3 regions of the Streptomyces sp. NPDC104814 genome follow, and region 2 is predicted to be linked to each of the others. Evidence: riboswitches for the same ligand, from Rfam matches in the RefSeq annotation. Region 2 holds a riboswitch; each other region holds the start of a gene.
The links. Region 2 has a riboswitch for cyclic di-AMP ahead of ACZ64A_RS22420 (transglycosylase family protein). Riboswitches for the same ligand answer to the same signal wherever they lie in the genome.
Positions count from the first base shown of each region.

Region 1: linked by a shared signal. The riboswitch ahead of ACZ64A_RS32310 (M23 family metallopeptidase) and the one ahead of ACZ64A_RS22420 (transglycosylase family protein) in region 2 are both predicted to bind cyclic di-AMP.
Region 3: linked by a shared signal. The riboswitch ahead of ACZ64A_RS17755 (C40 family peptidase) and the one ahead of ACZ64A_RS22420 (transglycosylase family protein) in region 2 are both predicted to bind cyclic di-AMP.

Region 1 is NZ_JBVJOL010000012.1:236,043-240,245, forward strand. Features, by position in the region: gene ACZ64A_RS32305 (PP2C family protein-serine/threonine phosphatase) at 256-1,377, shown strand; cyclic di-AMP (ydaO/yuaA leader) riboswitch at 1,619-1,775, shown strand; gene ACZ64A_RS32310 (M23 family metallopeptidase) at 1,787-2,818, shown strand; gene ACZ64A_RS32315 (aldo/keto reductase) at 3,027-3,971, shown strand; gene ACZ64A_RS32320 (PrsW family intramembrane metalloprotease) at 3,994-4,203, opposite strand, start outside.
Region 2 is NZ_JBVJOL010000006.1:390,324-394,526, forward strand. Features, by position in the region: gene ACZ64A_RS22410 (cytochrome P450 family protein) at 1-135, shown strand, start outside; gene ACZ64A_RS22415 (transglycosylase family protein) at 263-1,366, shown strand; cyclic di-AMP (ydaO/yuaA leader) riboswitch at 1,550-1,718, shown strand; gene ACZ64A_RS22420 (transglycosylase family protein) at 1,722-2,441, shown strand; gene eno (phosphopyruvate hydratase) at 2,736-4,031, shown strand.
Region 3 is NZ_JBVJOL010000004.1:405,654-409,856, reverse strand. Features, by position in the region: gene ACZ64A_RS17765 (helix-turn-helix domain-containing protein) at 1-298, opposite strand, end outside; gene ACZ64A_RS17760 (ATP-binding protein) at 511-984, shown strand; gene ACZ64A_RS17755 (C40 family peptidase) at 1,315-1,788, opposite strand; cyclic di-AMP (ydaO/yuaA leader) riboswitch at 1,792-1,925, opposite strand; gene ACZ64A_RS17750 (hypothetical protein) at 2,512-2,661, opposite strand; gene ACZ64A_RS17745 (urease subunit gamma) at 2,920-3,222, shown strand; gene ACZ64A_RS17740 (urease subunit beta) at 3,236-3,547, shown strand; gene ACZ64A_RS17735 (urease subunit alpha) at 3,540-4,203, shown strand, end outside.

The DNA.
Region 1 (4,203 bases), on a different contig from region 2:
GGGACGACGGCGGACAGGGACGGTGGGAGACGAGCGGTGCGGCCTGGTGACGCGACGGACGACGGGCCGTACCCCCGGACCGGCAGGCGCGTGCCCGAGGCCGGGACGGGCGCCCTGGCCGAAGGATGGGTTCCCGGCGCGGGGATCGGCTCCACGGCCCGCGGGTGCGCCCCGGACCCGGGTGCCGACGGACCGGCCCCAGCCTCCGCCCTCGGCCCCGGCTCGCGGGCCGCCGTTCGGCTGCCCGGTGACCCCGTGCCGGACCCCGGGCCCGGGGACGGTGGGGAGGCGTGGCCCGAGGAGGGCCGCAGGATCTTCCTCGCGCGGGCCTTCGTACGAATCCTGCCGGTGCTGCTCATCGCGGCCGGCGCGGTCTACGACTACTGCACCCCCTCCGACTTCACCGCGGTGCCCTTCTTCACCGCCGCACCCCTGGTCGCCGCCCCGCTCTACAGCCGCCGGGGCACCGTGCTCACCGGGCTCGCCGCCGTCGCCGTCGTGCTCGGGCTGCATCTGACGCTCGGCATCGTCTGGCACACGGACGCCGTCACCGAGCTGGTGACGGTCGCCACGGTCGCCGTCCTGGCCGTCCTGATCAACGCCCTCGCGCGCCGCAGCAGCGAGCAGCTTGCCTCCGCGCGCGAGGTCGCCGAGGCCGCCCAGCGCGCCGTACTGCCCGAACCCGCCGAACGGATCGGTGGGTTCCAGATCGCCGCCTGCTACGAGGCCGCCCGTGCCGACGCCTTCATCGGCGGCGATCTGTACGCCGTGCAGGACAGCCCGTACGGCGTCCGGCTGATCGTCGGGGACGTGCGCGGCAAGGGCATGGGCGCGGTGGCCGCCGTGGCCGTGGTCATCGGGGCGTTCCGGGAGGCCGCCGAGCAGGAGGCCACGTTGGAGGCGGTAGCCCAGCGGCTGGAGCGGGCGCTGGTCCGCGAGGGCGCCCGGCGCGACGGGCTGGACGCGTTCGAGGGGTTCACCACCGCCGTCCTCGCCGAACTCCCGCACGCCGACGGTGTCGTCCGCGTCCTCAACCGCGGTCATCCGCCGCCGGTGCTGCTGTACGCCGACGGCACCCTGCGCGCGCTCGCGCCCGCGGACCCCGCGCTGCCGCTCGGCCTGGGCGAGCTGGGCCCGTGGCCGGACCGGGCCGAGGAGGTGCTCTTCCCCGGCGGCGCCACCCTGCTGCTGTACACCGACGGCCTCTCCGAGAGCCGCGACCGGCACGGCCGTTTCTACGAGGTCGAGGCACGGCTCGCCGGACGGGTCGTCACCGCGCCCGGCGCCTTGCTCGCCGCGGTCGCGAAGGATGTGCGCCGGCACTCCGGGGGCGGCATGGCGGACGACATGGCGCTGCTCGCCGTCCGCCGGCCATGAGGGTCACGATGGGTGAGCGGACGACCGCCCTCTGCATAACAATTGACTTACCATCACCAAAACAAGGTTTTGGACGTGACGTCTGAGGGGCGGTCAAGTCACCCCTTTTGCCCCGCTCGTGACCTGAAAGTCCAGGCCAAGAATGTTAATGATCAAGACGAACGGCTTGGAATCCGGCCGCCGGGTCTATTAACGTTCGATAACGCAGCGCGGTCGTCCCAGCCGTCACAAGAGACGGCTCCGTGCTCACGCGCCGAATCCCGTAGGGAACCGGGGAACCACCACCTTGGGGTGAATCTCGCGTCAGCCGCCGTCGGTCGACGGCCGGTATACGCGCGTAGGAGACCTTCCTGCTCCGAACCCGTCAGCTAACCCGGTAGGCGAGACGGAAGGAAAGGAGTACGCCCGCGTGGCGTCCAACCGGCCTGCCCCGACAGCCCCGTTCGTGCCGAGTCAGCAGGGCCCCGAGACCTTGGTCTACGGCGGTCACCGCACCGACGAGGGTCCTTGGGAGGAGTGGAACCCCACTGAGGAGTCCGTCCGTCCCGTCCGCGGCCGGCACCGCGTCGCCAAGCAGCGCGGCGGACTCGCCCGCAGCTCCACCGTCCTCGGCGTCGGTGTCATCGCCGCCGTCGGCGCGGGCGGCATGGCCAGCGCGCAGACCGGCAAGCCGCCGGTCTCCATCTCCATGCCCGACCTGCCCTCGGTCGGCTCGCTGATCTCCGACCACGAGGACGACAAGCCCCAGGGCTCCGCCACCCCGCTCAGCGACATCGTCAGCTCCGCCGACACCGCGCAGGGCACCTCCGACGCCGGTGAGGCGCTGCGCAACCGGATCATGGCCCAGGCCGAGTCGCAGCAGGTCCAGGTCGACGTCAAGGCGCAGGCCGCCGCCCAGGCCGCCGTCGCCAAGCAGGCCGCCGAGGCCGCCGCCAAGGCCGAGAAGGAGGCCGCGGCCAAGGCCGCCGCCGCTAAGGAGAAGGCGGAGGCCGAGGCGAAGGAGAAGGCCGAGGCCGAGCGCCTGGCCGCGCTCGCCAAGCAGTACGCGCTGCCGACCTCCTCGTACACGCTCACCTCCCGCTTCGGGCAGGCCGGTTCCATGTGGTCCTCCGGCTACCACACCGGCCTCGACTTCGCCGCTCCCACCGGCACGCTGATCAAGGCCGTCCACAGCGGCACGATCACCGAGGCGGGCTGGGCCGGCTCCTACGGCTACCGCACGATCCTGACCCTCGACGACGGCACCGAGCTGTGGTTCTGCCACCAGTCCTCGATCAGCGTCAGCGTCGGGCAGAAGGTCGCCACCGGTGACGTCATCGGCCGCGTGGGCGCCACCGGCAACGTCACCGGCCCGCACCTGCACCTGGAGGTGCACCCCGGCGGGCAGGCCTCCGGCATCGACCCGATGGCGTGGCTGCAGGACAAGGGCCTCAACCCCTGACACCGGGTCTGAACCCTGACACCGGGCCTCACCCCCGACCCCCATCCTGACCCCTGACACCGGGTCTGAACCCCTGACACCGGTACGACTCCCCGATCCCCGGCGGTCCTGACGGCACCCCCCCGACGTCAGGACTGCCGGCCGGTGTCCCCATGCTGTCGGCTGCCGTGCGGAATGGGTCGCTCCACCGCTGTCGTTGACACAGAGCATGACTGCTCTTCGCAAGCTCGGTACCTCCGACCTCGAGGTCTTCCCGCTCGCCCTCGGCGGCAACGTCTTCGGCTGGACCGCCGACGAGACGACCTCCTTCGCCGTCCTCGACGCCTACACCGCCGCCGGCGGCAACTTCGTCGACACCGCCGACTCCTACTCCGCCTGGGTCACGGGCAACCAGGGCGGGGAGTCCGAGACGATCATCGGCCGGTGGATGAAGGCCCGCGGCAACCGCGACGACGTCGTCATCGCCACCAAGGTCAGCCAGCACCCCGAGTACCAGGGGCTGCACGCCGAGAACATCAAGGCCGCCGCCGACGCCTCCCTGCGCCGTCTGGGCACCGACCGCATCGACGTCTACTACACCCACTACGACAAGCCCGAGGTGCCGGTCGAGGAGATCATCGGCGCCCTGGACGAGCTGGTGAAGGCCGGCAAGGTCCGGCACATCGCCGCCTCCAACATCTCCGCCGAGCGCCTGCGGGCCTCCCTGGAGTTCTCCGACCGCGAGGGCCTCGCCCGGTACGTGGCGCTCCAGCCGCACTACAACCTCGTCTCGCGCGCCACCTACGAGGGCGGCCTCCAGGACGTCGCCGCCGGCGCCGGTCTCGCCGCCGTCCCCTACTACGCGCTGGCCTCCGGCTTCCTCACCGGCAAGTACCGTCCCGGTGCGACGGTGGACAGCCCGCGGGCGGGCGGTGCCGCGCAGCACCTGCGGTCCGAGCGCGGCCGCGCGGTCCTCACCGCCCTGGACGAGATCGCCCAGGCCCATGACGCCCCCGTCGCGACGGTCGCCCTCGCCTGGCTCGCCGCACAGCCGACGGTCGCCGCCCCCATCGCCTCGGCGCGCACCACGGACCAGCTCCCGGCGCTGCTCGGCGTGGCCGACCTGACCCTGACGGAGGCGGAGGTGGCACGGCTGACGCAGGCGTCGGCCTGACCGGCGCCCCGCCGCGCGGCCGCTAGGAGCGGTAGGGGTTGTACGCCGGGTACGCCGGATGGACGCCGTACCCGGAGTGCCCCGCGTAGCCCGTCGCCGGTGGGGTGTGCCCTGTCGGTGCGGTGTGCCCCGTGGGTGCGGCGTACGGCAGGTGGGGCCGGGCCGCCCCGGGGGCCGGCCACGGGTGCGCGGGCCACGGCAGCATCACCGGCACCGGCGGCGCGGTCGCCCG
Region 2 (4,203 bases):
CCCGACCTCCGACTGGGGGCCGAACCGGCCGATCTGCGCTGGCGCGGGGGCCTCATCATGCGGGGGCTGCGCCAGTTGCCCGTGACGTTCACGCCCGCTCCCGCACAGAAAACTGACACATCTTCAACTATGTGATCTTCACGTGATCTGCGCGGCATGAACTTGTGACTGGCGATCGTCTGCCGATACGTTCACTCGTCAGCGCGACGCCGGTGCCTCAAGGCGCCGCGCCGGTCAGTGCTGTCTCGCGAAAGGTCACCGCATGCTCTCCGGGAACGGTCGACACCGTCGCCCCCGTCAGGCTCCGGCCCTCCTCGTCACGGCCGGAGTGACCGGCTCCGCCATCGCCCTCCCGCTGCTCGGCGCCGCGAGCGCCCACGCGGCCGACGGCGCGACGTGGGACAAGGTGGCCGAGTGCGAGAGCGGGGGCCGCTGGAGCGACAACCCCGGGATCGGGCTCTACGGCGGCCTGCACCTGTCACAGGAGGACTGGGAGGGGCACGGCGGCCTGGAGTACGCGGCCCGGCCCGACCTCGCCAGCCGTTCGCAGCAGATAGCGGTCGCCGAGAAGGTCCTCGCCGACCAGGGCGTCGGCCACTGGACGGTGTGCGGGCTGACCTCGGGCCTGTCCGCCGACACGTCCGCACCGGACGTCGACACGGGCGTGGCGGGCGACACCGCGGGCAGCGGCTCGGCGTCCACCGGCGCCGGCTCCGGTACGGGCTCCTCCGGCTCGACCGGTTCCACCGGTGCGCCCGGCACCTCCGGTTCGGCCGGTACCTCCGGATCCACCGGATCCACCGGTACCTCCGGAACATCCGGAACCTCCGGTTCGGTGGACTCGCCCGGCTTGCCCGACTCCTCCGGTACGCCCTCCGGCGCGCCGGCCGGAACGCCCCCCGCGGGCACTCCTGCGCGACCCTCTGACGGTCCGTCGTCCGCCACGCCCTCCACGGGCGGCGCGGCTGCGTCCGGTACGCCCGGAACATCCGGTCCCGGCACCGCGCAGCCGTCCGGCAGCGCCTCCGCGGATGACGCAAACAGCGACGATCCGGACAACCTGCGCCGGATCGTCGGGGATTCGGAGCTCGTCGACACCGGCGCGCTCGACGGCGGCGGCCGCCACCGCGGCGCCGGCGCCGAGGAGAGCGCGGCCGCGGCGAGCGCCGCGTCCGCCCCGGGCCGGCACGCCTCGCGCTACACGGTGCTCGGCGGGGACAGCCTGACGTCCATCGCCGACTCCCTTCACGTCGAGGGCGGGTGGCGCGCGCTGTACGCGGAGAACCGGGACGCCATCGGCGCCGACCCGGGCCACATCGTGCCCGGTCAGACACTGCTTGTCGGTGGCGAAACGGGCGAAAAGTAGCGGGAGTTGACGCCCCGTTTTGGGACTGATGTCCGCTTTGGTGAAAGTGTGGGATGAGTCTCAGAAGCCGTGATCGTCTTTGAAATTCGCCCGATCGCCTGTCTACGGTCATGACCGCTCGCCACCGCGAGCCCCGGCCGGCCGCAACGCCGAATCCTGCCAGCGGCCGCACGGGAACAGTCGTCGCTCTACGCGCCGCAGGCAGGAGCGGGGGACCCAAGGTAAGTGCCGCGCCGGGCAGTTGAGCCGGAGCGGCTAGGGGTGAAGCCACGCCTCCCAGGGGAGGGGTGGCCGGGCAACTCAACCGGCCCGAACCCGACAGCTCACCTCGCAGGCGTCGGTGAGGGGATCCACCATGCTGTTTTCCGGCAAGGGCAAGCACCGTCGTCCGTCCAAGACCACCCGCGTCATCGCGCTCGCCGGTGTCACCGGTGCGGCCGTCGCCGCCCCGCTGATGGCGGCCGGCAACGCCTCCGCCGCCACCACCTCCGAGTGGGACGCGGTCGCCCAGTGCGAGTCCGGTGGCAACTGGTCCATCAACACCGGCAACGGTTACTACGGTGGCCTGCAGTTCTCCGCCTCCACCTGGGCCGCGTACGGCGGCACCGCCTACGCCCCGCAGGCCAACCAGGCCAGCAAGTCCCAGCAGATCGCCGTCGCCGAGAAGGTCCTCGCCTCCCAGGGCAAGGGCGCCTGGCCGGTCTGCGGCACGGGCCTGTCGAACACCCCGAACAACGGCGGCGGCTCGTCGAGCTCCTCCAGCTCTTCCAGCTCTTCCAGCTCCTCGCAGGGCACCACCACGACGCGCTCCACCGAGCAGCAGAGCGCCTCCCGCTCCAGCGAGCGCCCGGCGCAGACGCCGAAGAAGCAGAGCACCAAGACCGTCACCACCCCGACCGGCAAGAAGGTCAAGAAGGGTGACGGCGAGTACAAGGTCGTCACCGGCGACACCCTCAGCTCCATCGCCGGGAAGCACCACGTCGCCGGCGGCTGGAAGAAGCTGTTCGACCTGAACAAGGACATCGTCGACGACGCCGACCTGATCTTCCCGGGCCAGCAGCTGCACCTGAAGTAAGCAGCCGGCCGGCCGGCCAAGGGCCGCTCCCCGTCCCCACGGGCTCCCCGCCCCGGTGCGTCTCCCCCCGTACGCACCGGGGCGGGGTTTTTCTGTGCCGGTTTCCGTGCCGGTGGTTCGCCAGGTGTTCAGCCGGAACGCCACCCCCCTTTGTTCCGACGGTGAACAATGGGTACGGTCTGTCTGTCCACGGGCCGGGCGGTCGGCTGGCCGATGGCCCCGGGGCGGTTAGGCTCTAGTCGCAAGGCTCACCAGCCCCGCACTTTCAGCGTCACATCCACGAAGGAGATGCTCGTGCCGTCCATCGACGTCGTCGTAGCCCGGGAAATCCTGGACTCCCGAGGCAACCCCACGGTCGAGGTCGAGGTCGGCCTCGACGACGGCAGCACCGGGCGTGCCGCCGTCCCGTCCGGCGCCTCGACGGGCGCCTTCGAGGCCATCGAGCTGCGTGACGGCGACTCCAGCCGTTACCAGGGCAAGGGTGTCGAGAAGGCCGTGCTGGCCGTCATCGAGCAGATCGGCCCGGAGCTGGTCGGCTACGACGCCACCGAGCAGCGCCTGATCGACCAGGCCATGTTCGACCTGGACGCCACCGACAACAAGGGCTCCCTCGGCGCCAACGCCATCCTCGGCGTCTCGCTCGCCGTCGCCCACGCCGCCTCCGAGGCCAGCGACCTGCCGCTGTTCCGCTACCTGGGCGGCCCGAACGCGCACCTGCTGCCGGTGCCGATGATGAACATCCTGAACGGCGGCTCGCACGCCGACTCCAACGTGGACATCCAGGAGTTCATGATCGCGCCGATCGGCGCGGAGTCCTTCTCCGAGGCGCTGCGCTGGGGCGCCGAGGTCTATCACACCCTGAAGAAGGTCCTGAAGTCCAAGGGCCTGGCCACCGGCCTCGGCGACGAGGGCGGCTTCGCCCCGAACCTCGGCTCCAACCGCGAGGCCCTCGACCTCATCCTCGAGGCGATCAAGGAGGCCGGCTACACCCCCGGCGAGCAGATCGCGCTCGCCCTCGACGTGGCCGCGTCCGAGTTCTACAAGGACGGCTCCTACGTCTTCGAGGGCAAGAACCGCTCGGCCGCCGAGATGACCGAGTACTACGCCGAGCTGGTCGACGCCTACCCGCTGGTCTCCATCGAGGACCCGCTGTTCGAGGACGACTGGGCCGGCTGGAAGACCATCACCGACAAGCTCGGCGACAAGGTCCAGCTCGTCGGTGACGACCTGTTCGTCACCAACCCCGAGCGCCTGGCCCGCGGTATCGAGGAGGGCGCCGCCAACGCCCTGCTGGTGAAGGTCAACCAGATCGGCTCGCTGACCGAGACGCTGGACGCCGTCGAGCTGGCCCAGCGCAACGGCTTCAAGTGCATGATGTCCCACCGCTCCGGCGAGACCGAGGACGTCACCATCGCCGACCTCGCCGTCGCCACCAACTGCGGCCAGATCAAGACCGGCGCCCCGGCCCGCTCCGAGCGCGTCGCCAAGTACAACCAGCTGCTGCGCATCGAGGAGATCCTCGACGACGCCGCGGTGTACGCCGGCCGCAGCGCGTTCCCCCGCTTCCGCGGCACGGTCTCCAAGGGCTGAGCCGAGCGCCGAGCCAAGCGCTGAGCCAAGGGCCGGGTCCACGGGCCCGGCCACCGGTCGAGCCCGTGTCCTGGCCCAAGGCTGGGCCAACCTGGCGTAAGGCTTAGCCAGTCGTACGTACGTCCCCGTACTCGGTCCCGTACCGTGTCCGGGGACGTACGCGCGTGTGAAC
Region 3 (4,203 bases), on a different contig from region 2:
ACGTGGGCGGCAGCACCCCGCGGTAGGCGTGCCACCAGTGCTCCCTGCCGCCGACCTGGGAGCCGGCCAACACCAGCAGCAGGTCACGCAGTTCGTCGTCCTCGACGCCGTACGCGTTCAGCAGTAACCGCACATCGGACGGTTTCGCGCCACTCGAGCCGGTCTCGATCCGGCTGACTTTCGACTGATGCCAGCCCACCAGCCGGGCGGCCTCCCCGCTGGTGAGTCCCGCCCGGGCGCGCAGTGCGCGCAATTCGGCGCCCAGCTTCCGGCGGCGCACCGCGGGACCGTGCTGCATGCGCCCCTCCTTACTCCGTCCGAGCCGCGCGGATACGGTCTGCCGTGGCAGAGTTCACCGCTTCGAGCGACAGATATATGCATATCTTGGTGGATCGCCTCCGTGACCGGCGTGGTGATGGCAGTCTGGCGGCGAAGCACCAGTCCGGGACCGTACTCGAACCACCGGCTCCGTGCCGGACTGCGGTCCCGTGGGAAAGGGACGACGTCGCCATGGCAGACCACCTGGAAGCATCCGTCACTCTGCCGAGCGATCCAGCCTCGGTGTCCGCGGCCCGCGGCTTCGTGGCCGGCACCCTGACGGAATGGGGTCTGCCGTCGGACGCGGAGCTGGCGGACAGCATCCGGTTGATCGTCTCCGAACTGGCCACCAACTCCGTGCAGCACACGTTCGGGCAGTCCCCGACGTTCCGGGTGGACGTCTCCCTGGACCGCGACGAGCTGCTGCGCATCGGCGTCACGGACAGCCACCCGCGCTTTCCCAAGCGGCTGCCCGCGGCCGTCCAGCAGGACAACGGTCGCGGCATGGTCATCATCCGCTGGCTGGCCGCCGAGTGCGGCGGCAGGCTCCGCGTCCGCCCCACCCGCGAGGGAGGCAAGACGGTCGCCATCGAACTGCCCTGGGCGCTCCCGCCCGAGCCGGTCCCCTCGACGCAACAGCCGGAACCGAAAGCGCAGCCCTGCTGAACGGCTCGGCCGGCGCCCGCTCCTGATCATTCGTCATGCCGGCCAGGGCCGGCGGGGGCAGCGTGATCGTCCTCGGGCGGTCGTCACCCCCGTGCGGGGCCCGTTCACCCGTACGGTGGAGCCGTCGGCTCGCGCCACCCGGTCCCGCTCCCCGGCGGCGGCCGCTGGAGCCCGCCGACGGGGCTCTCCTCGGCCGGAACGGGGCGCTGGGCCCCCGGGGCGGGCCAGGGGCCCGTTGACCGCCCTCCTCGCCCCGGAGGGGCCGCCGAGGGCCGGTACCGGTCGGCGCACGGTCCGCTGAGGGGCCGTGCGCCGAGGAGGGCCGACTGGTCAGCTCACCCGGCCGTACCAGACGCTCTTGGTCCAGATCTTCTGCAGGCGCACCACGTCACCCGTCTTCGGGGCGTGCCAGATCTTGTTCTTCCCGGCGTAGATCCCGACGTGGTACACGTTCGACCCCGAGTGGAAGAACACCAGGTCACCGGCCTTACGGCTGCCGGCCGGGATGTGGCGCGTCTTGTTGTACTGCTGGGCTGCCGTACGCGGCAGCTTCTTGCCCGCCTTCTTGAACGAGTACAGCGTGAGTCCCGAGCAGTCGAACCGGCGCGGCCCGGTGGCGCCCCACTGGTAGGGCGCGCCCTTCTTGGACGCGGCGATCTGCAGCGCCTTGGTCGCCGGCGTCGCGGCGGCGGCCTCCGAGGCGAGGCCCGGGACCACGATCGAGCCGCCCACCGCGGCGATGGTCAGGGCGGAAGCCGTACCGGCCCGGGCCATGAGCGACGGGACACGATTGAGCGCAGTCATGCGCAACCCTTCGTCAGCCGCCTGTGAAGGATGACCTGTCGGATTCGGGCTGGCGAAGTAGCCCGGCCGCTGACGCGGCTTCACCCCAAGGGCTGCTCGGCCCGGTCGTGGCATGACCGTTCCGGCGACCCGTCGTGCTTGGGTCCTCCACTCCTGCCGATCCACTCCTGTCGACCGGTCATCCGGGCGGCGGCAGGACTCGGCGTCCGCCCGGATCGCCCCGCCGCTGTGGCGGGGGCTTGTCGTCAGTCAGGGATCTTGGCCCACAACTGTCCGAAAATCCCAACGGAAACGGGTATTTGTGGGGTTCCTCACCACTCACCCGTTCGGGTGGACAGCCCTGTGTTCGATGGGGTGTTCACCGATCCGGCGAGCCCCGGACCAGCGACGGAACACGTCGTTCCGTCCGTTCGTCCCCCTGGTCGCGCAACTCGGACCCCCCGAAAAAAGGGCGTCGGGATAGGCCGATGGAGGGTCCGCCGTTCGGTCCGTTTGAACGCGTTCGGCCCTTCCCTCAACTCCCGGCGCGCGGCGGCCGGGTGACGCGCAGCGCCACCGCCTTGGTCACCGGAGTCCGCGCGGCCCGCAGCAGCCGGCAGGTGTCGCCGGGGCGGCCCGGTTGATCCGGACGGGCAAACCCACGACCTCCAGACAACGGGCCATCAACTCACTGTCGGTCCGGGTGAGTGCACGCAGCGGCGGAAGGTCCGGCAGTCGGACGGCTCACCTCCCGCCCGGCTGCACGCGGGCGGTGACGATCTCGTCCACCGTCCCGTACGCCGGCGCTCCGGCGGCGACGAGGACGTGACGGCGCTCGATGTCCGAAGGGGCGCTCCGCGCGAACGGCAGCGCCTCGGCGTCGCGGCGGAGCACCGGCGGCCGGACACGCCCTGACCAGGCGGTCCTCGAACGGGTATGGGGGAGGTCAGCCACCGGTCATGTGATGATCAAAGGCTGGTTAACGTCCTTGAAACTCCGGCGGGCTACCCTCCCGACCCACGCCACCAGGGGCTTTTCTGCCCGCAATTGAGCGCGGTCGGGAAAATTGTCTGTGTGTTACACCTGTCCCCGTCGCGGTGGCTGCGGCAGCCGGACCCCGCACGGTCCGGAGCAAGGACTGTGAGGTGGCACGTGCAACTGACCCCGCACGAGCAAGAGAGACTGCTCATCCATGTCGCGGCCGATGTGGCCGAGAAGCGTCGCGCGCGCGGACTCAAGCTCAACCACCCCGAGGCGGTCGCCCTCATCACCTCGCACATCCTCGAGGGCGCGCGCGACGGCCGCACCGTCGCCGAACTGATGGCCACCGGACGCAAGCTGCTCACCCGGGCCGACGTCATGGACGGCGTCGCCGAGATGATCCACGACGTGCAGGTCGAGGCCACCTTCCCGGACGGCACCAAGCTCGTCACCGTCCACGAGCCGATCATCTGACGGGGGGTACGCCATGATTCCCGGAGAGATCCTCTTCGCCGAGGACCCCGTCGTGTGCAACGAAGGGCTCGAGGTCACCCGGCTGACCGTCCTCAACGCCGCCGACCGCCCCGTGCAGGTCGGCTCCCACTACCACTTCGCCGAGGCCAACCCGGGCCTGGACTTCGACCGCGCCGCCGCCCACGGCAAGCGGCTGAACGTCGCCGCCGGCACCGCCGTACGCTTCGAGCCGGGGCTGCCGGTCGACGTCGAACTCGTCCCCCTCGCCGGCACCCGTGTGGTGTCCGGCCTGCGCGGCCAGGTCGGAGGTGCCCTCGATGCCTGAGATCTCCCGCGGCGCCTACGCCGACCTGTTCGGCCCGACCGCCGGCGACCGCATCCGGCTCGCCGACACCGACCTGCTGATCGAGATCGAGGAGGACCGCTCCGGCGGCCCCGGACGCTCCGGCGACGAGGCCGTCTTCGGTGGCGGCAAGGTCATCCGCGAGTCCATGGGCCAGTCCCGGGCGACCCGCGCGGACGGCACCCCCGACACGGTCATCACCGGCGTCGTCATCGTCGACCACTGGGGCGTGGTCAAGGCCGACGTCGGCATCCGCGACGGCCGTATCACCGGCATCGGCAAGGCCGGCAACCCCGAGACCATGGACGGTGTCCACCCCGACCTCGTGCTCGGCCCCGAGACCGAGGTCATCGCCGGCAACGGGCGCATCCTGACCGCCGGCGCCATCGACGCGCACGTGCACTTCATCTGCCCACAGGTCGCCGACGAGGCCCTCGCCTCCGGCATCACCACCCTCGTCGGCGGCGGCACCGGCCCCGCCGAGGGCTCCAAGGCGACCACCGTGACGCCCGGACCCTGGCACCTCGCCCGCATGTTCGAGGCGATGGAGGCCTACCCGGTCAACGTCGGCTTCCTCGGCAAGGGCAACACCGTCTCGCACGAGGCGATGCTGTCCCAGATCCGCGGCGGCGCCGCCG